3 regions of the Pseudoalteromonas sp. T1lg21 genome follow, and region 3 is predicted to be linked to each of the others. Evidence: predicted binding sites of a transcription regulator. Region 3 holds the regulator's gene; each other region holds the start of a gene.

Region 1 (11,174 bases), on a different contig from region 3:
GCTTGCACCGGTACCACCGTCATAACCTGCAATGGTAATTAAATCGGCATACGCTTTGGCAACACCCGTTGCGATAGTACCGACACCCGGCTCAGACACTAGTTTCACCGAAATTAGTGCTTCTGGGTTTACTTGTTTTAAATCGAAAATTAGCTGGGCTAAATCTTCAATCGAATAAATATCGTGATGCGGCGGTGGAGAAATCAAAGTCACACCTGGCACTGAGTAACGCAATTTTGCAATATACGGCGTCACTTTTTCACCTGGTAATTGACCACCCTCGCCTGGTTTTGCACCTTGCGCCACTTTAATCTGAATCACATCAGCGCTACGTAAGTAATGCGGTGTTACACCAAAGCGGCCAGAAGCAACCTGTTTAATACGTGAGTTTTTCTCTGTGCCGTAGCGAAGCTTGTCTTCACCACCCTCGCCAGAGTTTGAACAACCACCTAAACGGTTCATCGCTATTGCTAACGCTTCATGCGCTTCTGGCGATAACGCACCAATACTCATTGCTGCTGAGTCAAAACGTTTGTATAGCTCAGTTGCAGGTTCTACGTCATCAATACTGATGCCTGCATCAGGCACTTTCAGTGCAAGCATGTCACGCAAGTTAGTGATCGGACGATTATTAACCAGATCAGCGTACGCTACATAGTCACTATATTCTCCAGAACGCACAGCTTTTTGCAGTGTTTGAATAACGTCTGGGTTATAAGCATGGTATTCACCGCCATGAACATATTTTAATAAGCCGCCATGGCTTAATAATTTACGTTTACTAAATGCCAATTTATGAAGCTTGCGTTGGTCATCATCAAAATCAGTGAAACAGGCTCCTTTAATACGACTTGCTACGCCATTAAAACAGGCTTCTACAATCGCGTCAGACAAACCGACTGCTTCAAACAACATTGAGCAGCGATAAGATGCAACGGTACTGATACCCATTTTCGACATGATTTTATACAAGCCTTTATTTATCGCGTTACGATAGGCAAGTGTGACCTCACAATAGCTCTTGTTAAGAATCTTTTTGTCACTCATCGCAACTAAAGATTCATAAGCAAGGTACGGATAAATAGCCGTCGCGCCAAAACCAAGTAATACCGCAAACTGATGCGCATCACGGACACTACCCGATTCGATGATAATATTTGATTCACAACGTAAGTTATTATCAACTAAACGCTTTTGAATAGAACCAACCGCCATTGCTGCCGGAATAGGTAACTGTGTTTCACTGAAGTTACGGTCACTTAACACGAGCATTACGCAACCCGCTGCCGCTTTTTCTTGCGCTTCATCACAAATACGCGTGATGGCGTTTTCAAGGCCTTCTTCTGCAGTGTAAGTAATATCGATTTTACAATAGCTATAATGCGCTTGATCAGCACTTAAAAGCTGTTTCATGTCTGCATACATCAAAATAGGTGTATCAAACTGTAAACGCTTTGCGTGACCAGTTGTTTCGTTGAATACGTTTTGCTCACTACCAATACAGGTTGCCAGTGACATAACATGGTTTTCACGAAGCGGATCAATCGGTGGATTGGTTACTTGCGCAAATTTTTGTCTGAAGTAATCAAACAATGAACGATGACCTTCTGACAGTACCGCAAATGGCGTGTCATCCCCCATTGAACCTGTCGCTTCTTGGCCATTTTCACCCATTACACGAATAACGCTATCAAGTTCTTCGTTGGTGTAGCCAAACATTTTTTGATACTTAAGCAATGTTTCATCATCAAATGAACGGTTACCTGCGTCTTTTTCTGCAAGCTGTTCAAATGGCGTTAAACGCTTAACGTTTGCTTCAAGCCATGCTTTATATGGATGACGTGACTTAAGATCTTGGTCAATTTCATCTGAATGCCAAATTTTACCTTGGTGAGTATCAATAACTAACAGTTCACCCGGGCCTACACGGCCTTTCTCAACCACTTCATCAGGCGCGTAGTCCCAAATACCGACTTCAGAGGCAAGGGTAATAAAACCATCTTGCGTGATTACATAGCGCGCTGGGCGTAAGCCGTTACGGTCAAGGTTACAGGCTGCAAAACGGCCATCAGACATAACAATACCAGCCGGGCCATCCCATGGTTCCATATGCATTGAGTTAAAGTCATAGAATGCACGTAGGTCCTCATCCATAGCACGGTTCTTTTGCCATGCTGGCGGCACAAGCATACGCATTGCACGGAATAAATCCATGCCACCGGCTAAGAACAACTCAAGCATATTATCTAAGCTTGAAGAGTCTGAGCCGCTTTCGTTAACGAATGGTGCAGCTGATTGCAAATCAGGAATAAGTGGTGAGGCAAACTTGTACGCACGGGCACGGGCCCACTGGCGGTTACCTTGAATCGTATTGATTTCACCATTATGCGCTAAATAACGGAATGGTTGTGCAAGTGGCCAACGAGGTTGTGTATTAGTAGAGAAACGTTGGTGAAATACACAAATCGCACTGGTCATGCGAATGTCAGCTAAATCTAAATAAAAGTTAGGCAAGTCTACAGGCATCATTAAGCCTTTATAGACAGTGACCAAACCGGATAAGCTGGCAATATAAAAATGTTCATCGTTTTCAAGGCGCTTTTCAGCACGACGACGCGCTACATATAAGCGACGTTCTAAATCTTTTGGACGCCAGCCTTCTGGTGCGCTAACAAAAATTTGTTCAAAGCCTGGTAGTTGTTTTTTTGCAATTGGTCCTAAACATGACGCATCAGTCGGTACTACGCGCCAGCCTTGAATGCTCAAGGTTTCTTTTTCGAGTTCTTCACTCAACACATCTTTAGCTGTTTGCGCAAGTACAGGATCGGCATTTAAAAATACCATGCCTACGGCGTAGTTCTTTCCTAAATGCCAATCATGTTCGCTGGCAATAGCACGAAAGAAACTATCAGGTTTTTGCATTAATAAACCACAACCATCACCGGTTTTACCATCGGCAGAAATACCCCCACGGTGCTCCATGCGATCTAAGCCAGTGATTGCTGTTCGAATCAAGCGATGGCTCGCCTGACCATTGACCTGGGCTATTAAACCAAAGCCACAATTATCTTTTTCTAATTTTGAGTCGTATAACATAGACCCCTCCCCTTGCTACAACGACTAGCGGTTCAGTCTTTTGTGACAGTGCTAGCAGACGAACAAAACTATCGCCAAATATCCCATGAGTCAATAGAGTTTTGAATACATATTCATATTCATGAATATTTCTCACTTAAGGCACACTTTAAATTCTAAGCTAAATTTTTACATTTAGTCGTATTTTACCCGTTATTTTTTTATGACACTGGTGTCAAATTTAACAACTTGTAAAAAAATAATCTAAAAACCCGCACCTTTACGTTAACGTAAACTGCGCGCAATATTGAATAATTATTCACGCTATGAATATCAATGCAGTTTTTAATGGGCTCTAGTGCAGTACAGCTGCATCATTATTTACTCTTGGCTTTAGCATAGTTACAAACTATGTATCTGAGCAGCCGACCTTAGTCGCAATGTCTTAGTCTGTTTACCCTTGCGTCAACAATCAGCAATTTAAAAGTGTCCGCTGCGGACACTTTTTCTGTCCGCGGACAGATAATAAACCTGCAACAAAAATAAATCCTAATAAAAATCAACAATTTAAAAGTTGGCACGCTACTGGTATTGATAAGACATCAGCGAAATTAAGGATTTCAAAATGTTCACTATCAGTTTGTTTATGGCTTCTCCACTTACCATGCTTGCCGTTGGCTTCATGATCGTGTGTTTTGAGAATCGTAAGGAGTTAAAATGATTAAGGATACCAGCGCCCAAGATATTACCGTGGCGAAGAAAAACACCATAAAAAAACCACTTATAGTAGTAGCGGGTGTAATACTTGTTGGTGCGCTTGGCTTTCAAGCATTATTTGCAAGTAGCGATGGCAGCATTTCGGTAGATGCAGCGAGCTTACAAATTAGCGAAGTGACTCAAAAGACGCTCATCAGAGATGTGGCCGCGAGCGGTAAAATCGTTGCAGCTAATGCGCCGAAGGTTTATAGCCCTGAACGTGGTTTTGTCGATTTAAAAGTAAAAGCCGGTGACAGCGTTGAGGTAAATGAAGTGATCGCAACCGTAACCAGTCCTGAGCTAACCAACGAGCTAAAGCAACAGCAATCGGTATTAGCACGTTTAGAAGGTGAATTACAACGCAAGCAACTTGAAGCGCGCAGACAAAAACTGAGCCTGACTAAAGCGCTCGATTTAGCGCAAGTTGAACTCAATGCCGCTGATAGAGAAAACCGCCGAGCTAAAATCTCTATCGAGAAACATTTAATTAGCCAAATAGATCTAGAAAAAGCGGTTGATGACTTAGCCCGTGCCAAGCTTTCTTATAAGCACGCCGAGCAAGAAGTTAATCTAGCCAAAGATACCCTCGCATTTGAGCTAAAAGCCGCAGAGCGTGATCTGGCTCGTCAACAACTGATTGTTGACGACTTACTCAGACAAGTAAATGAACTTACTATCACTGCCAGTGTAAGCGGCATTGTGGGTAACTTATTAGTGCAACAAAAAGAAGCTGTCACACAAAGCCAACCATTAATGACATTGGTCGATTTAAGTAACTTTGAAGCAGAACTGCAAGTACCAGAAAGCTACGCCAATGAGCTAGGTCTTGGTATGCAAGTTGAGCTTACGTTAGGTGCTCGTCATGTCACAGGCACTCTTTCAGCCATTTCACCTGAAGTGAATAACCGCGAGGTGACAACCCGCGTACGTTTTGACAATGAGATTTCTGGCATCCGCCAAAACCAACGCTTAACCGCACGTATTTTATTAGAGAATCGCGACGATGTATTACAAGTAAAACGCGGCGCATTCTTACAACAAGGTGGCACCCATGCCTATAAGGTTGACGGTGACATGGCTTATTTAATCGATATAAAAACCGGTGCAAGCAGTATTAATGCTGTCGAGATAATTGAAGGCGTAGAGCCTGGCGATAAGTTAATTATCTCGAACTACGATCGCTTTAAAAAAGCAACCACACTGGTTTTACGCTAACAAATAAAAGGAATAATCAACATGCTTACAATGAACAACATCAGCAAAGTGTATCAAACAGATATGGTACAAACACATGCCCTTCGTGACTTTAATCTACAAGTAGAAGAAGGTGAATTTATTGCCGTAACAGGGCCAAGTGGCTCAGGTAAAACCACATTTTTAAACATCGCCGGTATGTTAGAACCATTTAGCGAAGGCCAATACATGCTAGACGGTATTGATGTGGGTAAGCTCAACGACAACCAGCGTGCTGACTTACGTAATCAAAAAATTGGTTTTATTTTCCAAGGCTTCAACCTTATTCCAGATTTGAATCTCTATGAAAATATTGAAGTACCACTGCGTTATCGCGGTATCAAAGCCGCCGAGCGTAAACGCCGAATCGAGCAATGCCTAGAGCAAGTTGGTTTAGCATCACGCGCTAAACACTTACCGCAACAACTTTCTGGTGGTCAACAACAACGTGTGGCGATTGCCAGAGCTCTTGCAGGTGAACCGCGCTTTTTACTTGCCGATGAGCCAACCGGTAATTTAGATAGCTTAATGGCGCGTCAAGTAATGGAGCTACTTGAGCAAATCAACCGTGATGGCGCAACCATCATCATGGTTACACATGATCCAGAGCTTGCCCGCAGAGCACCACGTAATATCCAAGTTGTTGACGGCCAATTAGCTGACTTCACCTTGTATCAAGGCACTCAAAATCTTAAAGCGGCTGGAGTGTAACCATGTTCCTTCATTATTTAGATTTAAGCTGGCGCAGCTTTAAGCGCACGCCACTTGTGAGCTTTTTAATGGTACTGGCCATTGCCATTGGTATTGGCGTAACCATGACAAGCTTATCTGTGTATCACATGATGTCAGCAGACCCTATTCCTGAAAAAAGTAGCGACCTTTATACTGTACAGCTACAAACCATGGATGAAGGCCGTACGTGGTGGACAGTCGATAACATGCCACTGCAATTAACTTATCAGGATGCCGTTAACCTTAATCAAGCGAATGCGGGTGGCAAACGTGTCACTATGGTTAGAACGGGTTTTTCGGTTTATTTAGACTCAGATAAAGTTAAACCATTTATTGGACAAGCACGCCTAACCACGCCTGATTTTTTCGATATGTTTAACCTATCATTTATTTATGGTGGGGTTTGGAGCGCGCAACAAGAAGCCGATGCAGCCCCTGTTGTGGTGATCAATAAAGAATTAAACGACAAGCTATTCGCAGGTGAAAACCCTGTCGGCAAAATGGTGTACCTCGATGATGCCAGCTACGAAGTTATTGGCGTGATTGATGATTGGGATATCACCACCAAATATTATGATCTGAACAACGGTGCATTTAATAAGACCGAGCAACTATTTTTACCATTTAGCCTAATGAAAGCACGCCAGCTTGAAAACTGGGGTAATACCAATGGTTGGAAGCACGAAAAAACCAACACCTTTAACGACAAACTCAATTCTGAAATGGTGTGGTTACAATTTTGGGTTGAACTAAAAACACCTGCAGAAAAACAAGCTTACCAAGACTTTTTAATGGCCTATATGCAAGAGCAACAAAAGCTAGGTCGTTTTAACCGCGAAAAATTAACCGCCACCTTACGCGATGTAAATGAGTGGATGCAATACAACAATGTCGTTAGCGAAGACAACGAAATTCTGGTTGGCCTAAGCTTTATGTTTTTGGCGGTATGCCTTGCCAACATTTTAGGTCTATTACTAGCGAAATTTTTACGCCGCGCTCCGGAAGTCGGTGTGCGCCGTGCATTAGGTGCCAGCAAACGCCAAATATTCTTTCAACATATTGTTGAGGTCGCGATGTTAGGTTTCTTAGGTGGCATCTTCGGAATTATTTTGGCGCAAGTGGGCTTATTAGGCGTACGTCAAAGCTATAGCTACTACCAAAGCTTAGCCACTATGGATTTAACCATGCTACTCAGCGCACCTGTGATTGCAATTAGCACCTGTGTGATAGCGGGTCTGTACCCTGCTTGGCTGGTATGTAAAACCAACCCTGCTATTTATCTTAAGAGCCAATAAGGAAGACACCCATGTTAGAAATTAAACCTATCTTTCACGCCTTATGCCGCTCAAAAGTTGGCGCTATTTTATTACTGATCCAAATTGCCATCACCACTGCGATTGTCAGTAACGCAGCGTTTATTATTCAAGACAGAATTAGCTATTTAAGCCAAGAGACTGGCTACCCTGAACAAGACATTTTCGTTTTTAATGTCATGATGTTTGGCAAAGATGTGTCGCCATCTCAGCAATATGAGCTTGATGAAGCCATGCTTCGTCAAATACCTGGTGTAGTTGATGCTGCTTATTCGAGTAACACACCGCTTTCGGGCAGTGGCTCTTCGTCAGATTTTAGTTTAAAGCCAGCACCTGAAGAGAGTAAATCAGCGCGTAGCTCTTACATGTTTATCGATGAGCATGGCATAAATACTTATGGTGTAAAACTCATTGCTGGGCGTAACTACACCGAAGACGAAGTGATCGTTACCGATAACTATGATGAGCTTTCAAAAGTAACCGTTGTCACTAAAACCCTACTCGATGAGCTGTTTCCTGACGGCAATGGTTTAGGTCAAACTGTCTATTTTGGTGACATTCCAATGAAAGTAATTGGTGTTGTTGAACTGATGAAAGGCCCATGGCTTAAAGACAGCCGCCCAGATAACGTAGCACTGCTGCCTTTTATTAAGCCTGGTACAAATGCACGCTTTGTGGTTAGAACAGAGCCTGGTCAACGTCAATCAGTCATGAATCGTGTTGAAGAAGCCATGCTGAAAAACTACAACAAACGCGTTATTTCTCGCATTCGTGGCTTAGATGACGATAAAGAGTCATACATGGCTGAAGATACATTAATGATGCGCATGTTGATTGTACTTATTACTATTTTAGTGTTGGTGACGGCCCTGGGTATTTTCGGCCTAACGCTGTTCAATATTAGTAAGCGTACTAAACAAATAGGCACTCGCCGCGCTTTAGGCGCCAGAAAATCTGCCATCATCAGCTACTTCTTAGTTGAAAACGCCATGATATGTATAGTTGGTTTAGTGATTGGTGTAATTGCTGCCGTGTATTTAGGCCAGTTGCTCATGCAGCACTTTTCAATTGCTCAGCTTGATATTAGCTACGTGCTTGCTACGGCGCTGGCAGTGTTCGTTATGAGTTTATTAGCAGTACTTGCACCTGCAAAACGGGCGGCGAATATCTCACCGAGCATTGCAACTCGAACAATTTAGTTCTCCCAACCTATGCTACACTGGATTAACAGTGTAGCATTCATCTTGCACCCTTATTAGGAAAATAACTAAAACAATAATATGGAAAAAATACTTATCGTCGACGATAACCCAGCCATTTTGGATGCATTGTCGTTATTACTCGAAATTCACGGTTTTGATGTTGTTACAGCAAGTAACCCGTTTGAGGCAATTCAAGCCGTACAATACCAACGCATAGCGCTTGTTATTCAAGACATGAACTTCACCGCCGACACCACTTCCGGCGAAGAAGGCAAAGAACTTTTTTATGCCTTACGAGACATTAATCCTCACTTACCGATTATTTTGATCACCGCATGGACAGAGCTTTCTACTGCCGTTGAACTTGTCAAAGCAGGGGCTGCTGATTATTTACCAAAACCATGGGACGATGCCAAGCTACTTACTTGTGTAAATAACCTAATCGAGCTGGGTAAAGCAAAACAACAAAACGAAACCTTTACCCGCCACCAGCAAGAACGTGACGCATCTGTGCAACAAGCAAATTTGGTGGGCTTGGTTTATAAAAGTACCGCTATGGAGCACATTGTTAATCTTGCGATTCAAGTGGCTAAATCGGATATTTCAGTGCTGATCACAGGCCCTAACGGCAGTGGTAAAGAGCGCATTGCGCAAATAATACAGGCTAATTCATTATTAGCTGATAAACCCTTTATCACTGTTAATGCCGGTGCTTTGCCAAGCGAGCTTATTGAGGCTGAGTTATTTGGTGCCGAAGCTGGCGCCTATACAGGTATTACTAAACAGCGTATTGGTCGTTTTGAAGCGGCCGATGGTGGCACCCTATTTTTAGACGAAATTGGTAACTTACCACTTTCTGGGCAAATGAAATTATTACGCATTTTACAAACTGGTGAATTTGAACGTTTAGGCTCAACACAAACACGTAAAGTGAATGTGCGGGTGATTTCAGCAACCAATGAAGATTTAAGCCATGCAATTAGAACAGGTCAATTTCGTGAAGACCTTTACTACCGCTTAAATGTAATTGAGTTAAATTTACCAAGCCTTGCCCATCGCCCAGATGATATTTTAGCTTTGGTCGCACACTTTTTACCTGAGCGCACACTGTCACTAAGTACAGAAAAAGCCCTGCTCGCCCATAGCTGGCCGGGTAATGTTCGTGAGCTTGAAAATGCCTGTAAACGCGCTGGCGTTTTAAAACCCACAGGGGTGATTGAGCTTGCTGATTTTGGCTTACAAGTTGAAACAAACAGCCCAACACAAACAAGAGCAGAGCCTAACAGACAAGAGATCGAACTTGCCATGCGCGAATACAAAGGTGTGATTGCTAAAGTGGCTCGCCATTTTGGCTTAAGCCGCCAAGCGCTCTATCGCAGGCTTGATAAATTTAAGATTGAATACTAATGCGTTCTTCGTTTCGATATAAAATCATAACTTTGTGTATTGCAGCGTCTGCATTGCCGCTTGTGTTGGTGTGTTATTTTGCGGGCATCAGCTTGCTTTACAGCCTATTAGCCCTGCTCGCTTGCGCCTTGATCAGCGGATTTTTTGCCGCGCAATTATCAGCTCCGCTCATTGATGGTATGAACTCGCTCGAAACCGGGCTGCTTAATTTTAAAGATGGTGAGCTGGCCACATTATTAGCCTATGATGGCAGTGATGAGCTAGGTGATTTATGCCGGCTTTATAACCAAACCGCAAAACAGCTTCGCCAAGAAAAACAATGGATTTATCAGCGTGAGTTGATGCTCGACAAAGTGCTGCAAAGCTCGCCACAAGCTGTACTTTTGACTAACGACCAAGGCTTTATTGTGTTTAGCAACCACAGTGCCCGCAGCTTACTCGATGCTAAATCAGCCCTTGAAGGCGCCAAGCTCGAAAACTTATTAGATTCAAGCTGCGAGCAATTAACGCGTGCCATTCACAAAGGCGTTGATGGCTTATTTACCCTGGACAAAGCAGATCAAGAATCACAAACTTGGCATATGGCAACAGGCCGATTATTGCTTAATAATCAGTTTCATCAACTGTATGTTTTTAAACAGCTGACTCGCGAACTAAGCCGCCAAGAAGTAGAGGTATGGAAAAAAGTTATTCGTATCATTAGCCATGAGCTTAACAACTCCCTAGGGCCAATGTCGTCGATGCTTCATAGCGCGCAACTATTAACGAAAGAAGTCGATGAACCACGCTTAAAACGAGTATTTACCACCATTGAAGACCGCATAAAACACCTTAATGAGTTTGTACAAGGCTATGGTAAATTTGCCAAGTTACCCACCCCTCAACTATCAACGATTAACTGGCCGACGCTGATTGAGCAATTAAAAAGTCAGTGGCAGGTTGAAGTATCACTTGATGAGCGAGTGACAACTGACGCTGATCACACTCAGCTCGAACAGTTACTTATAAACTTATTAAAAAATGCCTATGAATCAGGGTCAAACCCCGAAGATGTCAGTTTAACTGTGCAACAAGAAGCAAGTGGCACACACATCACAGTGAGTGATAAAGGTAAAGGTATGAGTGAAGCTGTAATGGCTAACGCACTTATTCCCTTTTACTCCACTAAAGCAACAGGCAGTGGCTTAGGGCTAGCACTTTGCAGGGAAATAGTTGAAGCACACCACGGGCAAATTAGCTTACATAACCGCGAGCAAGGTGGATTAAGCGTGCATGTTTTGCTGCCCGCGTAATACAACAGATATAAAAAAAGCCGCAATCAGCGGCTTTTCTCTACACTAAATATAATTATTCAGCGTCTTTTTCTTTGTACTTTGCAGCTGTTTCAGTGATTAATGGCTGTAATTCACCACGTTGAAACATTTCGATGATAATGTCACAACCACCGATAAGCTCG
Region 2 (11,174 bases), on a different contig from region 3:
TAATCTGGTTGTATAAAAACTAAGCTGTGAACCTCGTTCACAGCTTTTTTTTTGCGCCTTTGGTCTAACTGGGGTTTTCATGTGGAGCCTTGGGATTTATACTAAGTGCGCAATTTGGGATAGCTGGCTATTTGCATAAATATTCAGCTCTTTTAGTATAAAAAATTGGATAAAGCATCATGAATTTGCATGAGTATCAGGCAAAACAACTTTTTGCCGAATATGGTTTACCAGTTTCTCAAGGTTTCGCTTGCGATACACCTGAAGAAGCTGCAGCAGCTGCTGAGAAAATCGGCGGTGATATGTGGGTTGTTAAAACACAGGTTCACGCAGGTGGCCGTGGTAAAGCTGGCGGTGTTAAGCTAGTTAAAACAATCGACGAAGTTAAAGAGTTCGCTGCGAACTGGTTAGGTAAAAACTTAGTTACTTACCAAACAGACGAAAATGGTCAGCCAGTAGCTAAAATCCTTGTTGAAAGCTGCACTGACATCGCTAACGAATTATACCTTGGCGCTGTAGTAGATCGTGCTTCTCGTAAAGTTGTTTTCATGGCATCTACTGAAGGTGGTGTTGAAATCGAGCAAGTTGCAGAAGAAACTCCAGAATTAATTCACAAAGCTGAGATCGATCCACTAGTTGGTCCTCAAGCTTACCAAGCTCGTGAATTAGGTTTCAAACTAGGTTTAAACCCTACTCAAATGAAACAGTTCGTTAAGATCTTCATGGGTCTTGCAAACATGTTCAACGATTTCGATTTCGCATTATTAGAAATCAACCCGCTAGTAATCACAGACGAAGGTAACCTTCACTGTCTAGACGGTAAAATCGGTGTAGATGGTAACGCGCTTTACCGTCAACCTAAAATCCGTGAAATGCACGATCCTTCACAAGAAGACGCGCGTGAAGCTCACGCTGCAAGCTTCGAGCTTAACTACGTTGCACTAGACGGTAACGTTGGTTGTATGGTTAACGGTGCAGGCCTAGCGATGGGTACAATGGACATCGTAAACCTACACGGTGGTAAGCCAGCTAACTTCCTAGATGTTGGTGGTGGTGCTACTAAAGAGCGTGTATCTGAAGCATTCAAGATCATCCTATCTGACGACAACGTTAAAGCTGTTTTAGTTAACATCTTTGGTGGTATCGTACGTTGTGACATGATCGCTGAAGGTATCATTGGCGCAGTTAAAGAAGTAGGCGTAAACGTTCCTGTAGTAGTACGTTTAGAAGGTACTAACGCTGAACTAGGTCGTGAAGTACTTGCTAAGTCTGACCTTAACATCATCGCTGCTGAATCACTAACAGACGCAGCTGAGAAAGTTGTTGCTGCTGCGGAGGGCAAATAATGTCTGTATTAATCAATAAAGATACAAAGGTTATCTGTCAAGGTTTCACAGGTGGTCAAGGTACTTTCCACTCTGAGCAAGCGCTTGAGTACGGTACACAAATGGTTGGTGGTGTAAGCCCAGGTAAAGGCGGTCAAACGCACCTTGGTCTTCCAGTATTCAACACAGTACGTGACGCTGTTGAAGCAACTGGCGCAACTGCATCAGTTATCTACGTACCAGCTCCTTTCTGTAAAGATGCAATCTTAGAAGCTATCGATGCTGGCATCGAGCTAATCGTTTGTATCACTGAAGGTATCCCAACACTAGACATGGTTGACGTTAAAGTTAAGCTTGAAGAAACTGGTGTTCGTATGATCGGTCCTAACTGCCCAGGTGTTATCACTCCGGGTGAAACTAAGATCGGTATCATGCCTGGTCACATCCACAAGCCTGGTAAAGTAGGTATCGTATCACGTTCTGGTACTTTAACTTACGAAGCGGTTAAGCAAACTACTGACGCTGGTTTCGGCCAATCAACATGTGTTGGTATCGGTGGTGACCCAATCCCTGGTACTAACTTCATCGACGTTTTAGAAATGTTCGAAAAAGACGAGCAAACTGAAGCTATCGTTATGATCGGTGAAATCGGTGGTACTGCAGAAGAAGAAGCTGCAGAATACATCAAGCACAACGTGACTAAACCTGTTGTTTCTTACATTGCGGGTGTTACTGCACCTCCAGGTAAGCGTATGGGTCACGCAGGTGCAATCATCGCAGGCGGTAAAGGTACTGCTGATGAGAAATTTGCTGCATTAGAAGCTGCTGGCGTAAAAACTGTACGTTCACTAGCTGATATCGGTGCTGCACTTAAAGAGAAAACAGGCTGGTAATCAGTTCTGAACTCTTAAAAAAGGCTCGCTTATGCGGGCCTTTTTTGTATCTATCACTTTCTTATAACCCGCACGAAAAATCCGCCTACAAATTAAGAATAATAATGCTTTATTTGTGAATATAAATTCTCTACACTTGTGGCTTGTATAGTTGTTTTTATTAAAACATTCGACTTTAATAAGGTAAATATTACGTGCGTACCACAGAATTGGTAGATGGATTTCGCCAGTCAACCCCTTATGTAAATGCTCACAGAGGCAAAACATTCGTTGTCATGCTTGGTGGTGAGGCGATTGACCAGTCTGGTTGTCGCAGTATCATCAATGATATTGCGCTTTTAACGAGTCTTGGTATTAAGATTGTTTTAGTGTTTGGTGCTCGCCCACAGTTTAATGCCGCGCTTGAGCAAGTTGGCATAACTAGTCAGTTTCACAATGAGATACGAGTGACCGATAACGAAACGTTTGATGTAATAAAAAAAGTTGCCGGTGCAATGCAATTTGACATCACAGCACGCTTATCGACATCTTTGAGTAGTACACCAATGTCAGGTTCATTCTTAAATGTTGTCAGCGGTAATTTTGTTATTGCCCAACCCTTAGGTGTTGATGAAGGTGTCGATTACCATCACTCAGGAAGAGTCAGACGCATTGACGTTGCAGGTATTCGCCATCAGCTAAATAACAACGGTATCGTGTTACTCGGTCCGATTGCAGCATCAGTGACCGGTGAAAGCTTTAACTTAACAGCAGAAGAAATTGCCACGCAAGTAGCGTTAAAACTGCGTGCCGATAAGATGCTAGGCTTTTGTCAAGAAGCCGGTATTTTGGATGAAAACGGCGAAGCAATCGCTGAGCTTATGCCAAATGAAGCAGAGCATGTATTAGCAAATTATCGCAATCAACCAGATTCATGTTTAAGTGCAACCGTATTCTTACAAGCGGCGATTGATGCGTGTCGTGGTGGTGTACATCGCTGTCACTTAGTGAGTTACAAAGAAGACGGTGCTTTGTTACAAGAGCTTTTCTCATTAGATGGCATTGGTACGCAAATCGCTCCGCAAAGCTCTGAGCAATTACGAAGTGCAAGTATCTCTGATATCACGGGGATTATTAACCTTATCAGACCACTTGAAGAGCAGGGCTATTTAGTGCGTCGTTCGCGTGAGCAACTTGAAATTGAAATTGAGCAATTTACTGTAATTGAGCGTGATGGCGTTATCATTGCCTGTGCTGCGCTATATCCGTTTGCTGATGAACAAGTGGGAGAATTTGCGAGTTTGGCTGTGCATCCACAATATCGAGATGCCGATCGTGGCAGTTTTCTTCTGCGATTTATCATCAACAAGGCTAAACGTGCGGGTTACTCACATTTATTTGCCTTAACGACACGTAGCATCCACTGGTTTTTAGAGCAGAGTTTTGAATTGGTAACAGTCGATGAGTTGCCAGCTAAGAAAAAAGCGCTTTATAACTATGAGCGGCGTTCTAAGGTACTGCGTTTAGACCTTACTAAGTTAAGTAAAAACCGTTAATAAAAAGGTGACGCAAGCGCGTCACCTCTCATCGTAATTCATTAATATTGATAATTTATGTGCTGATAAAAACGCACACGTAAATCTTGGCGAGTCGGATTAAACGCCAGTTCATCGGTTACTTCATTTATGGCACTTTGCACTTGATTCATAAACTTACCATAACCAATGTCATGCTTGTCTTTATCGGCTGCGGCAATCACAAAATGTAGAGAATCAACAAGTTGATTTGCATCCCAATAATGTTGTAATTGCACTTGCTCTGAGCTGCAATCAAAGGTTAGCTTTTGCAGTTCACTGTTACTTTGTGCGTTATCAATATTGCTATTACGAACAATAGGGCGGGTACCATTAGCGATAAAAGCACCAAGGGTTAGCGCTCGTTTTTCGCAAGCTCGTTTAAATGCATCAAAGATGTATTGATAAAACAGCGTGTAATTCTCTTCATTCAACATATGTTGAAATTGCGTTTTAATGGCACGTGTAACAGGAATTGAAAAACCTGCATAGGTCATTTCGCTGTGCTGTGTAGGTAAATGACATTGGCGAGACTGGTAGCGTGGGTATAAGCTACGTAATTTATAGCCATAGCTTTCTTTGTGACCTTTTGCTTTGGCAAATAAATCATAAGTTAGATGTTGATGATCGCGAATTTTAAGCGGTGGTTGGCCGCTTAATAGTTTTTCTTGTAATGAGTTAATCACTCTTTGCACATTATGATGAAAACTTGCTGCATGTGCACGAATATCTTCACCGGTTGCTAAGAATAATAAACGTATTTTTTTGCATCTAACTTCACCATCGGCAAATACGTTATGTGCTTCATGGTATTGCGGATTGTAGAAAAATAAAATCTGCTTAGCGGTTTCTAAACTGTATGCTTCATCATGGTAACGAACCACAGGTAGTTTATCGTTTGCGATTAAATGTACGTTATGCAATTCATACTCATCACATAGCGCAAATAATTCCCTTGCAAGACGCTTATAAGCGCAGCTTACATTAGTAAACTGGGCAAAAAACTCATCAGTAGGTTTAAATTCAACTAACACATACTGGTTTGCACGTGCTGAGCTTGGAATATAGACTCGGTGTTGATTGAGCGAAGCCATCTTTTTTCCTTATTGGTAATGAAACTGACGGCACTATATCGCTAGTCAATGATCATTTTATTGCGTTAGAACAATTTTTTTACCGATTTTGTCGAGTCTGTGAACTATGTATTCAAGAATCGACTTATTATCTTCAATAAACATGGTTCAACTACTGTATGTTAGGGTTTGTTTTTGTAATAATGCAGTAGTTTTGTCACCATGCAATATTCAGAGGATTATGCTCCTATGGCGGAAATTGAGAATCGCCCAAGTAACTTTATTAGAACGCGTATCGATGAAGATCTCGCAAGCGGTAAGCATGCGACTACGCACACGCGTTTTCCACCAGAACCAAACGGTTTCTTACACATTGGTCATGCAAAGTCGATTTGCTTAAACTTTGGTATTGCCAAAGATTATCAAGGTCTTTGTAATTTACGTTTTGATGATACTAACCCAGAAAAAGAAGACATCAATTACGTAAACTCAATTAAAGAAGATGTGCAGTGGTTAGGTTTCCAGTGGGATGGTGAAATCAAATATTCATCTAACTATTTCGATGCGTTATACGGCTATGCTGTTGAGCTAATCGAAAAAGGCCTTGCGTATGTGTGTTTCTTGTCACCAGAGCAAGCACGTGAATATCGTGGAACATTAAAAGAGCCAGGTAAAAACAGCCCTTACCGTGATACACCGATTGAAGAAAACTTAGCGCTTTTTGAAAAAATGCGTAATGGTGAATTCAAAGAAGGCGAGTGTGTACTGCGTGCAAAAATCGATATGGCTAGCTCGTTTATCGTTTTACGTGACCCGATTTTATACCGTGTACGTTTTGCACATCATCACCAAACGGGTGACAAGTGGTGCATCTACCCAATGTATGACTTCACGCACTGTATCTCTGATGCGTTAGAAGGTATCACACATTCATTATGTACTCTTGAGTTCCAAGATAACCGTCGTTTATACGATTGGGTATTAGATAACATCAGCCTTGAATGTCATCCTCAACAAATCGAGTTTTCACGTTTAAACCTTGAATACACGATTATGTCTAAGCGTAAATTAAACGACTTAGTGGTTAATGGTCATGTTGAAGGCTGGGACGATCCGCGTATGCCAACGATTGCTGGTCTGCGTCGTCGCGGTTATACACCTGCATCAGTACGTGAATTCTGTTCTCGCATCGGTATAACCAAGCAAGAAAACATGGTTGAAATGGGTATGCTTGAAGCGTGTATCCGTGAAGATCTTAATGAGCATGCACCGCGTGCAATGGCTGTTCTTGATCCGGTGAAGATTGTTATCGAAAACTATGATGCAGATAAAGTAGAAATTTTATCTGTAGCAAACCACCCGAATAAAGAAGAAATGGGTCGCCGTGATGTGCCTTTCACTCGTGAACTGTATATCGAGCGTGAAGATTTCCGTGAAGAAGCAAACAACAAGTTCAAACGTTTAGTACTTGATAAAGAAGTACGTTTACGTGGTGCTTATGTAATTAAAGCTGAGCGCGTTGAAAAAGACGAAAACGGTGAAATCACGACTATTTTCTGCTCATACGATCCAGAAACACTGGGTAAAAACCCGAGCGATGGTCGTAAAGTTAAAGGTGTTATTCACTGGGTTTCAGCGAGTGAGTCAATTACTGCAGAAGTTCGTTTATACGACCGCTTATTCAACGTACCAAACCCAGCTGCTGCTGAAGACTTCAATGCAACGTTAAACCCTGAATCACTTGTGGTTCTTGCTAACGCGAAACTTGAACCGTCACTTGTTAATGCACAAGCAGAGCAGGGCTTCCAGTTTGAACGTATGGGTTACTTCTGTCGTGATAACAAAGCCGACTCATTAGTATTCAATCAAACTGTGGGTCTTCGTGATTCATGGGCGAAGATTGAACAAAAGGGCTAATACCAATCCGCAATAATACTTAATCATTTTGAGGGATTAAACCTGTCGCTAACGGCGTTAAAAATTTCTGATTTAGAACAACTAAATAACGAAATTTTTGCCTTGTTATCAACGAGGTTTCATTGCCTCAAAATAGACTACTTAATTAAGCGAATTGGTATAATAGCAATCTATTAAGTTTCTAAGCTTAATAAAAAACCCTTTCACTTTTAAAGTGAAAGGGTTTTTTTATAACCATTAAAAGCGATTAGAAATAACCGCGAATACCCAAGCTGAAGTTACGACCAGGTAATGGTGCTTTTTCTTTAATAAATGAACTGTGTACGAAACCTAATTCATCGGTTAAGTTGTCAACATTAATATAAAGCTGTGTATCAACAGGGCCTAAATCAAGTTGGTAGTTAGCTGATGCATCAAACAATGTGTAACCATCTGTTTTTGTTTCATACGCAGTGATGTCAGATTGCTCAAAGTAATGAGTGCCTGTTAGGCTAAATTGCCAATCCGCTACTGTGTACTGTAATTCTGAGCCTAGTTTATTAGCTGGAATACGCGGTAAGTAACCTTCATCATCTTTTAGCTTAGCGGTTGTTGAATCGCCAAATACTTTTACTAAGGCACTTGGTGTGACTTGATAGTGCACATCAAATTCAATACCGTATAGTTTTGCGTCTTTACTAGTAAACTGATAAACCGCCATCGCATCTTCTTCAGCATCAGCTTGACTGGTTAAGCCATTATCTTCATCAAAGGCTAAGCCCGTATTCTGCTGGTAATAGTAGTTTTCAATATCGTTATAGAAAAAGTTAACGGTATAACCAAAGTCACCAATAAAACGACGGAAACTTAAATCAAAGTTGGTTGATGTTTCTTGTTTGATATCTTCAGGTTCGAAATGAATTTCACCGTCTTCGATATGATAGCCAAGACCCAGTTCATAAGTGCCTGTTGCAATATGAACACCATTTGATAGTAATTCAGCACTTAGCGGCGCACGCTCAGAACGAGATACACTTAAAGCAACACTTTGGCCTTCTTGATACTGCCAAATTGCGCCTGCAGATAAGCTAAGGTTAGTGAAATCTTCACTGTAGTTAATGATTTCTGCTTCTTCTTCATCGTGATCTTCTTCTTCATGATCATGATGATGTTCAGCCATGCTAACAGCAGAGTCGATTTGGTAATCTTCAAGACGTGCACCTAATTCAACGGTAACATCACCAAATTGACGCTCTTCAAGCATGAATAATGCATTTGATTTTGTCACACTTGCAGGTGTAAAGGCTTCTTCACCATCTGCATCATAGTCAGATTCAGTGTAGTGATAACCCGCCATACCGTGCCAAAGACCTAATTTATGCTCAACAGTGGCACGTGCTTCTGTGGTTTTGTTTGAAAACACAGTACCAACAGCACCATCTTCAATTTCAGCATGTTTATAGTCAGTGTAACCAACACGTAATGAGATATTTTCAATCCAATTATCATGCAGCGCATAGCTCATGTAACCTTGCCAACGATCTTGCTCTAATTGTGCAAAAACAGACTCTTCATGTTCTTCTTCATCATGATCAGCCGCTTCTTCTTCATGATGGTGGTGTTCATGTGCTGGAATACCATAGTCAGTTTCGATACGACCATAAGATACACCTAAGGTCAGGTGTTCACCCACATAGCTGGTACCGAAGTTTACATTTTGGCTATCGATAAAGGTGTTTTCAACACTGTTAGCTGTTTCGTGCTCTTCATGATCTTCACCTTCATGTTCATCGTGCTCCTCAGGAAGCTCGAATGTTGGTGTTTTGTAGTCATGGCCTTTACGCTTAGTACCATCAAAATGGAAGTTGAAGCCATCGTTACCGGTTTCAAGTTTTGCAGCATAGGTGTTGGTATTTGATACTGTATCGTGAGTGTACTGAGCAGCACCGGTTAAAGTGTCAATGTTATCGGTAGGAATACGGTTATCAACTACGTTAACCACACCACCAATTGCGCCAGAGCCATAAAGTAGGGTAGCTGGGCCGCGAAGTACTTCGATTTGCTCAGCTGCTAAGCTGTCGTTCGATGTTGCGTGATCTGGACCAATACGAGATGCATCGCTGCTATCAAGACCATTTTGCGTAATTTTAACACGTGGACCATCTAAGCCACGAATAATCGGGCTCGAAGATACTGGGCCAAAGTAACTGGCATTAACGCCTGGTAATCCTTTAAGTGTTTCGCCTAGAGTTGGTTTTGCCTTATCTTTTAGTTCATCACCGGCTAAAACATTCACTGGTGAAATCATTTCAAGGCTATTTTTATGAAGTGCAGAGGCATAAACAACCACAGTCTCAACTGAGGTTGGGGTAAGTGTAACAACCAGGTTTTGATTTTCACCGTTGATAGCAACGCGTTTATCAATGTAATTGTCTTTACTAATGTGCAGCTGGCCTTTGTTGTCTACATCAATTTTAAATTGACCTTGTGTATCGGTGACAACAGATTGCGATTTACCATGTACGTGTATTTCGGCATTACTGATAGGTTGTTGGTTTTTATCTAATACTTGACCTGTGATCACAGCAGCCATTGTTGATTGGGAAAACAGCGCAGCGGCAACAGCACTAGAAAGAATTGAAAGTTGCTTCATCATTACTACTTCTAAGTTTGTTGTTGAGTGTTGTGATATAATATAACACCGCAATTTTTTAACTGCAATAACGTTATACTATAACTTTACCTTATGTCGCGATTTTAACACCATACACTATACTTAGACTGTTACAGTGAGATGGCCAACTCTTATGTCTGATAAAAATAGGGTGTTTAAAGCAAATTTTACGATTGCTGATTTAAGAGCACATCGTAATCACAAAGAAGTGTTTACTACGGCCTGTGGTCGTCGTGAAAGCTATCAGCATTTTGTACTTAAACTATTAAGTTATTGCTTATTTTCTCATAATGAATCGGCCATTTTGAATACAAGCCATAGCCATTCTGAGCCTGATGTGTCAATAAAAGCGTTGGATGATCATTATCAAACCTGGCTAGCTGTTGACCAACCAGATATTGTGCAGCTCAATAAAATAGCGAAACGCGTGGATGAATTATGGGTTGTTACGACGCTAAACCATGAATGGTTACAAGAGTATGAGCATCAACTAGAGCTAATAAATAATAGCCATTTAATTGCTTTTGATGACAACTTTATTGAGCAATTGGCGAGTCATTTAACGAAGAACTTACAGTGGGATGTAACCATAGATCAACAAACAGTGAGTGTGTCAGACAAAGAAAACTTCTACCAAACAAATCAACTTGTGTGGCATTAAAGTTCTATTTTCACCTTACCATTGGGTTTACTACAGCACAGTAACACTTCGCCTGTTCGAACAAACGCAAGTGGCTCTTGATTGTAGCTTACATCACCTTCAACTAATTTTGCACGGCATGCGCCACAATAACCTTCACGGCATTGGTAGGGGACATCTATTTTGTGTTGTTCTAGGCATTCAAGGAGAGATGAACAGCCAGAATCAAAATCAAGATCCTGGCTGTCTGTTCCTGCAAGGATAACCTGTGCAGTGGTATTCGCGCTCATTACAGGTCGAAGTCACCAAAATCTGATGCATCAACTTGTGAATCAATTTGGCCAACTAGGTAAGAGCTGATTTCAGCTTCTTGCGGCGCAACCTGAACATTGTCAGATACTAACCATGAGTTGATCCAAGGAATAGGGTTACTCTTACTTTCAAATTGAGCTGGCAAACCTACCGCAGTCATACGTGCATTTGTAATGTATTCAACGTATTGACATAGGATATCTTTGTTAAGACCGATCATTGAACCATCTTTAAATAGATACTCAGCCCAATCTTTTTCTTGTTCAGCGGCCTCTTTAAACATCTGGATCGCTTCTTCACGGCATTGTGCAGCAACGATTGCCATTTCTGGGTCGTCTTTACCTTCTTGCATGATGTTTAAGATGTGTTGCGTACCAGATAAGTGCAATGCTTCATCACGCGCGATTAGCTTGATGATTTTTGCATTACCTTCCATTAATTCACGTTCTGCGAACGCAAATGAACAAGCAAAACTAACGTAGAAGCGAATCGCTTCAAGAATGTTAACCGACATCATCGCAAGGTAAAGTTGCTTTTTAAGATCAAAAAGGTTGACCTTAACTTCTTCACCGTTGATCACATGTTTACCTTCACCGTACAGGTTGTAAACAGAAATCATGTTGATTAAGTCATCGTAGTATTTAGTCACGGCATCCGCACGCTCACTGATTTTCTCGTTACTTACGATGTCATCAAAGATAAGCTCTGGCGATTGCGTCACGTTACGAATAATGTGCGTGTATGAACGGCTGTGAATGGTTTCACTGAATGCCCATGTTTCTATCCATGTTTCAAGTTCAGGAATAGA
Region 3 (11,174 bases):
CATTTGCTGCTGATGTAGTAAATATTTACTCGTTTCGCCAACCGTTCTTAATTCAACCTATTTTGGACGATTTCACCAAGCAAACAGGCATTAAAACTAATGTGGTATTTGCAAAAAAAGGGCTGATTGAGCGTGTTAAGCGCGAAGGTAAACACAGTAAGGCTGATTTAGTATTAACTTCAAATTTTAGTGCACTTATTCAACTAGAAGATTTAGGTTTAACGCAGTCAATCAATAGTGATGTGGTAAACGCGAATGTGCCAAGCACCTTTCGCGATGCAGATGGTCAGTGGATAGCACTTACTAAACGCGTACGTAATGTTTACTCTTCAAAAGAGCGCGTTGGTGCACTTGCAGAGCTAACTTACGAAGATTTAGCGGACCCAAAATACAAAGGTAAAATCTGTACTCGCTCTGGCAAACATCCATACAATTTAGGTTTAGTTGCTTCTATGGTCGCTCACCATGGCGAAGCAAAAACTAAGCAATGGCTTGAGGGGGTTAAAGCCAATTTAGCACGTAAGCCGCAAGGGAATGACAGAGCGCAAGTCAAAGCAGTAAAAGAAGGTTTATGTGATCTGGCGTTAGGTAACAGCTACTATTTTGGTAAAATGATGCAAGATGAGCAGCAAAAATCATGGGCTGAAGCGGTTTATATTAACTTTCCTAACCAAACAAACCGAGGTTCTCATATCAATGTATCGGGCGTTGTTATGACCCGTTATGCTAAAAACCCTGAAAATGCCTTGAAACTGATTGAGTATATGACCGACAATAAGGCGCAAAATATGTATGCTTCAGTGAATATGGAATACCCTGTAAAGCAAGGGGTTGCATTATCTGAGATGGTTGCATCATGGGGTGAGTTTAAAGAAGACAGTCTTCCTCTTGATGAGATAAGCAAATATCGCCCTGTGGCACTGAAGCTGATTGATGAAGTAAAGTTTGATTTATAACGAGAACATTCCTCGTTACACAATTTTATAAAAGCTGTTTTTTAACAGCTTTTATTTTATCTGGTATTAATCCACTTATGCATGTGAAGTTTTCGCTGTCGCGTTGGCAGCTTACAGCCTGGCTTATTGGCCTGTTGCTTGTTACGCCATTAGGCTTTTTGTTATTTGAATCTCTGCAAGGGGATTCAGATGTATTTCAGCACCTTTTCGATACGGTGCTGTGGGATTATACCCGTAATACGCTAATTCTCATTGCAGGGGTAGGGCTGTTAAGCTGTATAATTGCATTGCCGCTAGCTTGGTTAACTGCATACTGTGACTTTCCCGGGCGTAAGCAATTTGAATGGGCGTTAATGCTGCCTTTAGCAATGCCAACTTATCTTATCGCCTACGTGTATACCGACTTACTTGATTACGCAGGGCCTGTACAGATCGCACTCAGAGACTGGTTTGGTTGGCAATCACCAGACGATTACTGGTTTTTTGATATTCGTACATTGACTGGGGCTATTTTTATGATTGCCTTGGTACTCTATCCTTACTTATACCTAATTTTTAAAACTGCACTCAGAGAGCAGTCTTTTAAACTAGTACAAGCTAGTCAGCTGATGGGTTTATCGCCATTACAGAGTTTTTTGCGCGTTAGTCTGCCTCTTGGTCGTGGGGCGATTGTGGCAGGGGTTACATTGATCAGTATGGAAGCTATGGCTGATTTTGCTACTGTTAACTACTTTGCTGTGAGCACACTGACGACCGCTGTTTACGATACATGGCTTGGCTATTACTCATTAACTGCTGCGGCGAAAATCTCAGGTATCATGTTACTGATTTTGTTTTTAACCATCATGGTTGAACGCTTTAGTCGTCGCAATCAAGCCGTGTATGAACGTCAGTCAAGCGTAAACAGCGCAACCTTGTATCGCTTAAAAGGCGGTGCGGCGTGGGCTGCAAGCTTTGCTTGTACAGTTGTGCTGGTATTGGCTTTTATCCTACCGGTTGGGGTGTTAGTTAAATACGCCATTGTCTATGCAGATGAAGCATGGAATGGGGCATTTTTTAATTACGCTTGGCAAAGTTTTAAAGTGGCTGTTGTGGTGAGCATTGCAACTATCCTATTGAGCTTATTAGTATTGTTTTATCAGCGCATTGCTAAACAAGCTTACCCTTTGCTCCCAGGGCGTTTAGCAAGTACTGGCTACGCCTTACCTGGTACTGTGTTAGCGATTGCCGTATTACTGCCATTAACACAGCTGGATGATGCATTAAATAATTGGCTTGAGCCTTTTGGTTTATCACCGGGGTTACTTTTAAGTGGCACTTTATTTGCGATGATCTTTGCTTACGTTGTGCGTTTTTATGCGATTGCACATGGCGCACTTGAAAGCAGTTTTTTACGTATTAGCCCATCACTTGATATGGCCAGCCAATCAATGGGCAAGGGGCCCTTACAAACACTTTGGCGAGTACATTTACCGCTATTAAAACGCGGCATTCTAACAGCTGGCTTATTAGTGTTTATTGAGTGTATGAAAGAATTACCGGCCGCTTTATTACTTAGGCCTTTTAATTTTGAAACGCTGGCCACCCATGTTTTTCAATATGTTAGTGATGAGCAATTGGAGCTTGCGTCAATTTCGGCCTTGTTTATCGTGTTAGTTGGGTTAATCCCTTTGTATTTCGTTAATCGTTCGATGGAGCAAAATCACTCATGAGTCATTTGATAATTAAAGACTTAGCTTATCAGTACAATGCGACTCAGGTGTTGAGTGAACTAAACCTCAATGTTGAACAAGATGAAATCGTCTGTTTGCTTGGCGCAAGTGGCTGCGGCAAAACCACAACCTTAAAGGCAATTGCCGGGATTTTACAGCCTGAGCAAGGCTATATGAGTATTGATTCAAAAGTGGTTAACGATAGTGGGCTATTTGTTGCACCGGAAAAACGTAATATTGGCATGATGTTCCAAGACTATGCGCTATTTCCTCATTTAACGGTGAGCGACAACATTGCGTTTGGCCTTAGCAACATGAGCAAAGCACAAAAGCGAGAGCGTGTAGATGAAATGCTTAGCCTTGTTAAACTCGATGGTTGTGCACAGCGATACCCGCATCAGCTTTCAGGTGGCCAGCAGCAACGAGTGGCAATAGCCCGTGCACTTGCTTACAAACCAAGTTTATTATTACTTGATGAGCCATTTTCGAATATTGATACACAAGTACGTTTTGAGCTTATCGCCGATATACGCCGCATTATTAAAGCTCAGCAGGTTTCTGCGGTATTTGTTACCCACTCAAAGGAAGAAGCTTTCGCATTTGCTGACACGCTTGCTGTTATGCATGGTGGAAAAATCGCCCAACAGGGCTCTCCGGAGCAGTTATTTAGTCAACCTAACTCAAAGGTGGTTGCAGAGTTTCTTGGTACGGGCATATACTTAACGGCAAAAGTATTAACGCCAACTGAATACGAAACGGCGTTTGGTGTGGTTCAGTCATTGACGGCAAGCAATACTAATTGCCAGCAAGGTCAAGTGTATATAAGACCGCACCATATTCAGTTGTGTGAAGCTGCGCACAGTGACGCAAACAGTTTAACTATCTTGCAAAGACGTTTTATCGGCACGCGTTATGTGTACCGTATCAATATTGCAGGTCAAGAGTGTGAAGTTGCCGCCGAGCAAGATCGCGTGTTAGCTGTTGAGCAGCCTGTAAAAATAAAAATAATGCCGCACACAGTCAATTTTTTTCATGATTAGTGATAAATAACAATCTTGAATCCTTGGCTTTGTGCAAATAACGAGAAGCTAAGGATTCACTATGGCGCAAGCGCAATCTGGGATTTGTGCTGAAGCAAACTTACATGGTTTGCACCTGTTTTTTAATGTTTACGATGGCCATGATGAGTCATTACGTAAAAAACTAAAACGCGTCAGCGTCATTCAAGATGAGTTTGCTGATCAGTTCTCAGAAGCCATGCTGTCGTGCGTGGTTGCCCTTGGTGCTCAGTATTGGCCGCATATCTTGCCCGAGTTTATTCCTAGTCAATTGCAAAGCTTTCCGAATGTAACTCACAGTGAGCATGTGATTAGTGCCCAGCCATTTGATTTGTTTGTACAAATTCGCTCAGACCGCGAAGATGTCAATCATCTATTTGCCCTGCAAATCCTAAAATTATTAACACCGGATGTTGAGCTGGTGGAGCAGGTTCGTAATTTTCGATTTTTAGACGGGCGTGATTTTAACGGCTTTATCTATGCGGGTGATACGCCACATGGTCGCCAAAAGCGTAGCACAGCACTTATCGATAAACCGGGACACTTTGAAGACCAAGGCAGTTATATCCATGTTCAGCGCTTTGTGCATGATTTGAGTGTCTGGCAGCATTTATCGTTGTCTGAGCAAGAGCAAATCATGGGGCGCACGCGTTTAGATAACAGCTTGATTGTGCCTGCTGTAGAAACCAGTCATGCGGTTCGTAGTGAATTAAAAGATGAGCATGGCCAGCCACTATTGCTAAACCAAAGCATGCCATTTGGTGATGTGCATAAACAGGGAATTTTAATGGTTTCGTGTGCTGCGCAAGGGGATGCGTTTGAACAGGTATTAAAGAGTCGCTTAGGGCAGGGCGATTGCTATGATCATTGGCTCGATTTTACTCAAGCCGATATGGGATCTGCGTTTTTCGCCCCGTCAGTAAACTTTTTAAAGCAGCTTTAAACGGTATCGAATAAAGTGCGCACGCGCTCAAGCGTGACATCGATTTCAGAAATCTTCGCAGGGGCGATAAAAATAGTGTCGTCACCTGCAATCGTACCTAGTACACCATCCGCCTTCCCGAGTGAATCAAGTAACCGAGCAATTAATTGTGCTGCGCCTGGACTGGTGCGAATAATGATCATCATTTCGTTATGCATAATATCGATAACAAGTTGGCGAAGCGGGCTTTTCGCTGTTGGCACACCCATTTCAGCTGGTAAACAATACACCATTTCTTGTTTTGCATTGCGAGTACGTACCGCACCGAACTTGCTTAACATGCGAGAGACTTTACTTTGGCTAATATTATCAAAGCCTTGCTCTTTTAATGCTTCGACAATCTCACCTTGTGAGCCGAAGTTTTCTTCTTTTAATAGCGCTTTAAACGCTTTGATCAGTGCTTCTTGTTTGTCTTGTGGTTGCATGTTGCCGTTTCTTTATTCATAAAATGTAGGGTAATTCTACACAACTCTGCATATTTATGCAGTATTAGTTTACAAAGTCGTCCAAAATGCTGTGTCTTTACAGCCAAGTTTACAACTATGGTCGAAATTATACGCGAAATAAGCAGGATAAATTTGTTTTTAGTCGCTAATTTCATTATCTTTAGGGCCACAAATATTTCCTACCTCAAATTACGGAGAATTCCAATGAAAGTTGCTGTTTTAGGCGCAGCTGGCGGTATCGGCCAAGCATTGTCTTTATTATTAAAAACAAGTTTACCTGCAGGTTCTGAATTATCGTTATACGATGTTGCCCCTGTTGTTCCTGGTGTAGCGGTTGATCTTTCTCACATCCCAACAGACGTTAAAGTTGAAGGCTTTGGTGCTGACAGCCTAGACGCAGCATTAGCTGGTTGTGATATCGTTCTTATCCCAGCGGGTATGCCACGTAAGCCAGGCATGGACCGTGCGGACCTTTTCAACGTAAACGCAGGTATCATCAAAACATTAGCTGAAGGCATCGTTAGAAACTGTCCTAAAGCGTTAGTGGGTATCATCACTAACCCAGTTAACGGCACTGTGCCAATCGTTGCTGAAGTATTCAAAAAAGCAGGTACTTACGATGCTAACCGTGTATTCGGTATCACAACACTTGACGTGATCCGTTCAGAAGCATTTGTTGCTGAACTTAAAGGTTTAAGCGCAACTGACGTTAAAGTTCCAGTGATCGGTGGTCACTCAGGTACTACAATCCTTCCTCTTCTTTCTCAAGTTGAAGGTGTTACTTTCACTGACGAAGAAGTTGCAGCATTAACTCCACGTATCCAAAACGCAGGTACTGAAGTTGTTAACGCTAAAGCGGGTGGCGGTTCAGCGACTCTTTCAATGGGTGCTGCAGCAGCACGCTTCTGTATGTCTTTAGTTAAAGGCTTACAAGGTGAAGAAGTTGTTGATTACGCATACGTTGCAGTTGAAAACGGTGATGCAGCATACTTCGCACACCCAGTTCGTTTAGGTAAAAACGGCGTTGAAGAAATCCTTTCTTACGGTGAGTTAAGTGCATTCGAAGAGCAAGCTAAAAACGACATGCTAGCTACTCTTAACAAAGACATCCAAGAAGGTGTTGATTTCATCAACGGTTAATTCCGACAGATGATAGGCGGTTTTTTAAATCGCCGAAAACAAAAAAGCCTGCATATGCAGGCTTTTTTAATGGCTCGAATAAATAGCGTTTAATGATCGCGGGCAACGGCGATGCGTGCCAAACTCTCTAATGCTTTTTTGTACGGTGTGTCTGGTAAGAAAGCAATGCAAGCAATCGCTTTGTCAGCTTCTTGCTCAGCTTTTTGCATTGCAAACTCAAGCGCTTTAGTATCAGCTAATGCTGCTAGAATGCTCTCTAAGTGATCCATACCATTGCCAAGCTCAATAGCGTCTCTAATTAGCTTCACTTGCTCTGGGGTGCCTTTTTGCATTGCGTAGATAAGCGGTAGGGTAGGTTTACCTTCAGCTAAATCATCGCCAATGTTTTTACCAAGTTGCTCAGCATCGGCGTTGTAATCAAGTACATCATCCACTAATTGAAATGCCGTGCCAAGATGCATACCGTATAAGTTTAATGCTTCAAGGGCTTGCTCATTTTGCTCGGTAATAATTGCAGCAAGGCCAGTTGCAGCTTCGAACAATTTCGCAGTTTTGCTGTAAATAACCTGCATGTAGCTTTGTTCTGTCGTGTCTGGGTCATTACAGTTCATTAGCTGTAATACTTCGCCTTCAGCGATAACATTCGTTGCATCAGCTAGAATTTGCATAATTGGCATTTTACCTAGGCCAACCATCAACTGAAATGAACGTGTATAGATAAAGTCACCCACCAAAACGCTCGCTGCATTACCAAATTCAGCATTGGCTGTTGGTGTACCACGGCGTAAATGTGACTCGTCGACAACGTCGTCATGCAGTAATGTTGCGGTATGAATAAATTCGATGATAGTAGCAAGCGTAATATGGTCTTTGCCCTCATAACCGAGTGCTTTTGCCGCTAAAATGGCTAACATAGGTCGAACGCGCTTACCACCGCTGTTTACTATGTATAAACCGAGTTGGTTAACCAATGCGACATCTGAGCGCATTTGGGCGTGTATAAGTTGATTGACGTCATCCATTTCATTTTCGATTAACGTCTGGATAGCTTTTATATCCATTGATCTCCGAGCCAATATTTATGGGTATACGGGGCTGATTGTACAACAAAAAAAGCGCTTGCTCGATATTTTGTGATGATTCATTAAAAAAACACTGTAAAGTTTTTTATTTCAGATCAATTTTGCTGACATAAATTTATAACCTTGATTAATAAGTGATCAGCTTTTTGAATTTTAAAGGTGCGTATTATTAGCGTAATTTAATTGTCATGAGATCGTAAAAACCGCTTGGCATGTGGTGTTTTTAGGATAGAATAGGGGAAAATATTGAATTGCTCTCAATGCAGCTATTTTTATTCATTTTATCGAAAAAGAGGCTTGCTAGTTTTTGCACATTAGCGTAAACTTCGCGCCCTATTGAAGAATATTTTAGTTGCGTCGATTTGAGGGCGCACAGACGGAGTTAATTATGTACGCGGTTTTCCAAAGTGGTGGTAAACAGCACCGTGTGACTGAAGGTCAAACAATTCGTCTTGAGAAATTAGACGTTGAAACTGGTGCAGCAGTTGAATTTGATTCAGTACTTTTAGTTGCTGATGGTGAGAAAATCGAGATCGGTGTACCGTTCGTAAACGGTGGTAAAGTAACAGCTGAGGTTGTTTCACACGGTCGCGGTGAGAAAGTTAAGATCGTTAAATTTAGACGTCGTAAGCATTCTCGTAAGCAAATGGGCCATCGTCAATGGTTCACTGAAGTTAAAATCACTGGCATTAGCGCTTAATTTAGAGGTACTGAGAAATGGCACATAAAAAAGCAGCTGGTAGTACTCGTAACGGTCGCGATTCAGAAAGCAAACGCCTAGGTGTTAAGCGTTTTGGTGGCGAATCAGTTCTAGCGGGTAGCATCATTGTTCGTCAACGTGGTACTAAGTTCCACGCTGGTGCAAACGTAGGTATCGGTAAAGACCACACTATCTTCGCAAAAGCAGATGGTAAAGTTCAATTCGAACAGAAAGGTCCTTTAAACCGTAAATACGTAAATATCGTAGCTGAGTAATCATCTCGATATTTGAAAAACCCCGCCTTTGCGGGGTTTTTTGTTTTGAGGCGCATACTAATGCGCATAAATATATACCTAAGCTAAGCCTGCAATCAGAAGGGCTTAGGTATATAATAGAGTTATTAACAAGCCAATCTTAAAGTGAGTAATCATGAAGTTTGTAGATGAAGTAGAAATTCGTTGTGACGCGGGTGATGGCGGCAGCGGTGTCGTATCTTTCCGACGTGAAAAATATGTACCAGATGGCGGTCCTGATGGCGGCGACGGCGGCGATGGCGGCAGCGTTTATCTACAAGCCGATGAAAACTTAAATACGTTGATTGACTATCAATTTGAGCGTTTTCATAAAGCCGAGCGCGGCACTAATGGTCAAAGCCGTAACATGACAGGTAAAAAAGGCGCTGATTTAACGCTTAAGGTACCTGTTGGTACGCGTATTACAGACGTTGATACAGAAGAGTCATTAGGTGATCTGACTAAACATGGTCAAAAAATTGTAGTTGCAAAAGGTGGTTTCCATGGCTTGGGAAATGCACGTTTTAAATCAAGTACTAACCGTGCACCTCGCCAAAAGACGTTGGGTACTCCAGGTGAAGTTCGCAGCTTACGCCTTGAGTTAATGCTACTTGCTGATGTTGGCTTGCTGGGTTTACCTAATGCTGGTAAATCAACGTTTATCCGTAGTGTTTCGGCGGCCAAACCAAAAGTGGCTGATTACCCATTTACAACGCTGATTCCTAACCTTGGTGTAGTACGCCCTGATGCGAATAAATCATTTGTTATTGCAGATATTCCTGGTCTTATTGAAGGCGCTTCAGAAGGTGCGGGTCTGGGTATTCGCTTCTTAAAGCACTTAGAGCGTTGTCGTGTATTACTGCATATTATTGATATTATGCCAGTTGATGGTACTAACCCAGTTGATAATGCCTTTGCGATTATTAACGAGCTACACCAATACAGCCCTAAACTTGCTGAAAAGCCGCGTTGGTTAGTATTTAACAAAATCGACTTATTGCCAGAAGATGAAGCCGAAGCACTGTGTAATGAAATTGCCGAAGAGCTAGGTGAAGAGGTTAATGTTTACCGTATCTCTGCTGCAAACAAGCAAAATACCCAAGCATTGTGTCATGACATTATGGCGCTGCTTGATAGTATGCCGAAAGAGAAATTCGCTGAAGAAGAGAAAGAAGAAGTTGAATTTAAGTGGGATACTTACCATCAGAAAGCAACATCTCAAGATGATGATGATTGGGATGACGACTGGGATGATGATGACTACGATGTAGAAGTTATCTACCAACGATAAAATTTTAAACTGAAAAGGAGCCATGCGCTCCTTTTTTATTAATAAGAAAAAAGTATTAAGGTTTAGTGTGGAAATTTCAATGATTGCTGCTATGGCAAATAACCGAGTAATAGGCCAAGACAACCAAATGCCATGGCATTTACCCGCCGATCTACAGCACTTTAAAAAAGTAACTATGGCAAAGCCTGTGATCATGGGCCGTAAGACGTTTGAATCGATTGGTCGTCCTTTACCAGGACGTCAAAATATTATTATCACACGCAATGCTGATTACACAGCTGAAGGGATTGAGGTGGTTACTTCACCAGAGGCTGCGCTGGCATTGGTTGCTGATGTTGAAGAAGTTATGATTATAGGCGGCGGAAATATCTACGAACAATTTCTATCTCAGGCAGATCGACTATACTTAACATTCATCGATCTTGAAGTAAGCGGTGATACGCAGTTCCCAGATTACGAAAGTGTTGCTAATTGGACAGTTGTCGAGCAAGAACAGCATCAGCCTGATAACAAAAACCCTTACTCGTATACGTTTGTAACCCTGTACAAAAATTCGTAACATTATTGCGGTAAAATTAATTAGTTGGTACAATATTACACAATCTTGGTAAGAAGAAAGTATTACATAAGGGCAAAATATGATGAAGTTACCAAATATGTTACTTGCAGCGGCTGTTGTTCAGCTTCAGTTGCGTATACAGCACCAGCAAAAGCTGATGATCAATTAGCGGTTTCAATCTGTGAGTATATTGCAGCAGATGATAAAAACCGTTTACGTGATAAGCTTAAGAGCTCACGTGTTAAAATCCGTAACATCTTTGATGCTGTACAGTGTAATGGTAATAACATGCTTCGTCATGCAATCGAAAGCGGCGCAGCAGATACAGGTGAATACATCGTTAAGAACCTATCTAAAAGTTCTTTAGAAGACGGTGCAGACATCGCATGGGCTGAAGCAAACGGCCACGGTGGTTCACCACTAATCGCTGTTATTAAAGACCGCGCAGGTCTTTAATTTAAAAGCCAATAGAATTTAAGAAACCGCACTCGTTGCGGTTTTTTTATGCCTGAAAAACGCTTCGCTAAATTAATTCCTACTCGCTGTAATACGTAATTATTTGCTATTAAAAAATGCGCCTATTTGGGAGGGGAGGCAGGCTAATATTAAGTGTAGTCAGCTCACAAGATAGGCGAATTGATATGAATACATACAAAAAAGCCGTGTTTGTTTTCACAAACACGGCTTCTATCTTTGTTATCTCGTAACTCGTAACTCGTAACTCGTTTACAGCTTCTTAAACTTTAAACGCATCGACCGATAAACGTAGTTCTTCTGCTAACTTATCAACTTCTGAACTTGAAATATTGGTTTGGTTTGCGCCCTCAGCTGTTTGCTCTGCAATTGCCACAATCGACTCTAAGCGTTCGCTAATTTCTTGTGATACTTGTTGCTGTTCGTGAGCGGCTGTTGAGATCTCTTCACTTACATTATGAGCTTGTGCAACGGCTGCAGT

The links. The regulator ArgR, encoded in region 3, controls arginine synthesis, uptake and breakdown. The targets are predictions, from matches to a motif close to ANTGAATANNTATTCANT.
Region 1: the regulator ArgR is predicted to act here: its motif matches at 3,197-3,214, upstream of gltB (glutamate synthase large subunit).
Region 2: the regulator ArgR is predicted to act here: its motif matches at 2,333-2,350, upstream of argA (amino-acid N-acetyltransferase).

The regions. Positions count from the first base shown of each region.
Region 1 covers NZ_PQBX01000004.1:100,282-111,455, reverse strand. The annotation lists gene gltB (glutamate synthase large subunit) at 1-3,096, opposite strand, end outside; gene C2M25_RS03075 (efflux RND transporter periplasmic adaptor subunit) at 3,793-5,046, shown strand; gene C2M25_RS03070 (ABC transporter ATP-binding protein) at 5,068-5,775, shown strand; gene C2M25_RS03065 (ABC transporter permease) at 5,778-7,091, shown strand; gene C2M25_RS03060 (ABC transporter permease) at 7,103-8,308, shown strand; gene C2M25_RS03055 (sigma-54-dependent transcriptional regulator) at 8,390-9,718, shown strand; gene C2M25_RS03050 (sensor histidine kinase) at 9,718-11,010, shown strand; gene C2M25_RS03045 (Grx4 family monothiol glutaredoxin) at 11,066-11,174, opposite strand, start outside.
Region 2 covers NZ_PQBX01000004.1:338,621-349,794, forward strand. The annotation lists gene odhB (2-oxoglutarate dehydrogenase complex dihydrolipoyllysine-residue succinyltransferase) at 1-3, shown strand, start outside; gene sucC (ADP-forming succinate--CoA ligase subunit beta) at 180-1,346, shown strand; gene sucD (succinate--CoA ligase subunit alpha) at 1,346-2,218, shown strand; gene argA (amino-acid N-acetyltransferase) at 2,413-3,753, shown strand; gene C2M25_RS04070 (DUF3083 family protein) at 3,795-4,865, opposite strand; gene glnS (glutamine--tRNA ligase) at 5,094-6,761, shown strand; gene C2M25_RS04080 (TonB-dependent receptor) at 7,009-9,393, opposite strand; gene C2M25_RS04085 (YaeQ family protein) at 9,548-10,075, shown strand; gene yfaE (class I ribonucleotide reductase maintenance protein YfaE) at 10,072-10,344, opposite strand; gene nrdB (class Ia ribonucleoside-diphosphate reductase subunit beta) at 10,344-11,174, opposite strand, start outside.
Region 3 covers NZ_PQBX01000056.1:740,344-751,517, reverse strand. The annotation lists gene C2M25_RS13665 (Fe(3+) ABC transporter substrate-binding protein) at 1-956, shown strand, start outside; gene C2M25_RS13660 (ABC transporter permease) at 1,034-2,668, shown strand; gene C2M25_RS13655 (ABC transporter ATP-binding protein) at 2,665-3,708, shown strand; gene C2M25_RS13650 (Dyp-type peroxidase) at 3,770-4,669, shown strand; gene argR (transcriptional regulator ArgR) at 4,666-5,133, opposite strand; gene mdh (malate dehydrogenase) at 5,359-6,294, shown strand; gene ispB (octaprenyl diphosphate synthase) at 6,384-7,355, opposite strand; gene rplU (50S ribosomal protein L21) at 7,765-8,076, shown strand; gene rpmA (50S ribosomal protein L27) at 8,094-8,351, shown strand; gene cgtA (Obg family GTPase CgtA) at 8,506-9,660, shown strand; gene folA (type 3 dihydrofolate reductase) at 9,740-10,219, shown strand; gene C2M25_RS13605 (DUF3718 domain-containing protein) at 10,286-10,675, shown strand; gene C2M25_RS13600 (methyl-accepting chemotaxis protein) at 10,956-11,174, opposite strand, start outside.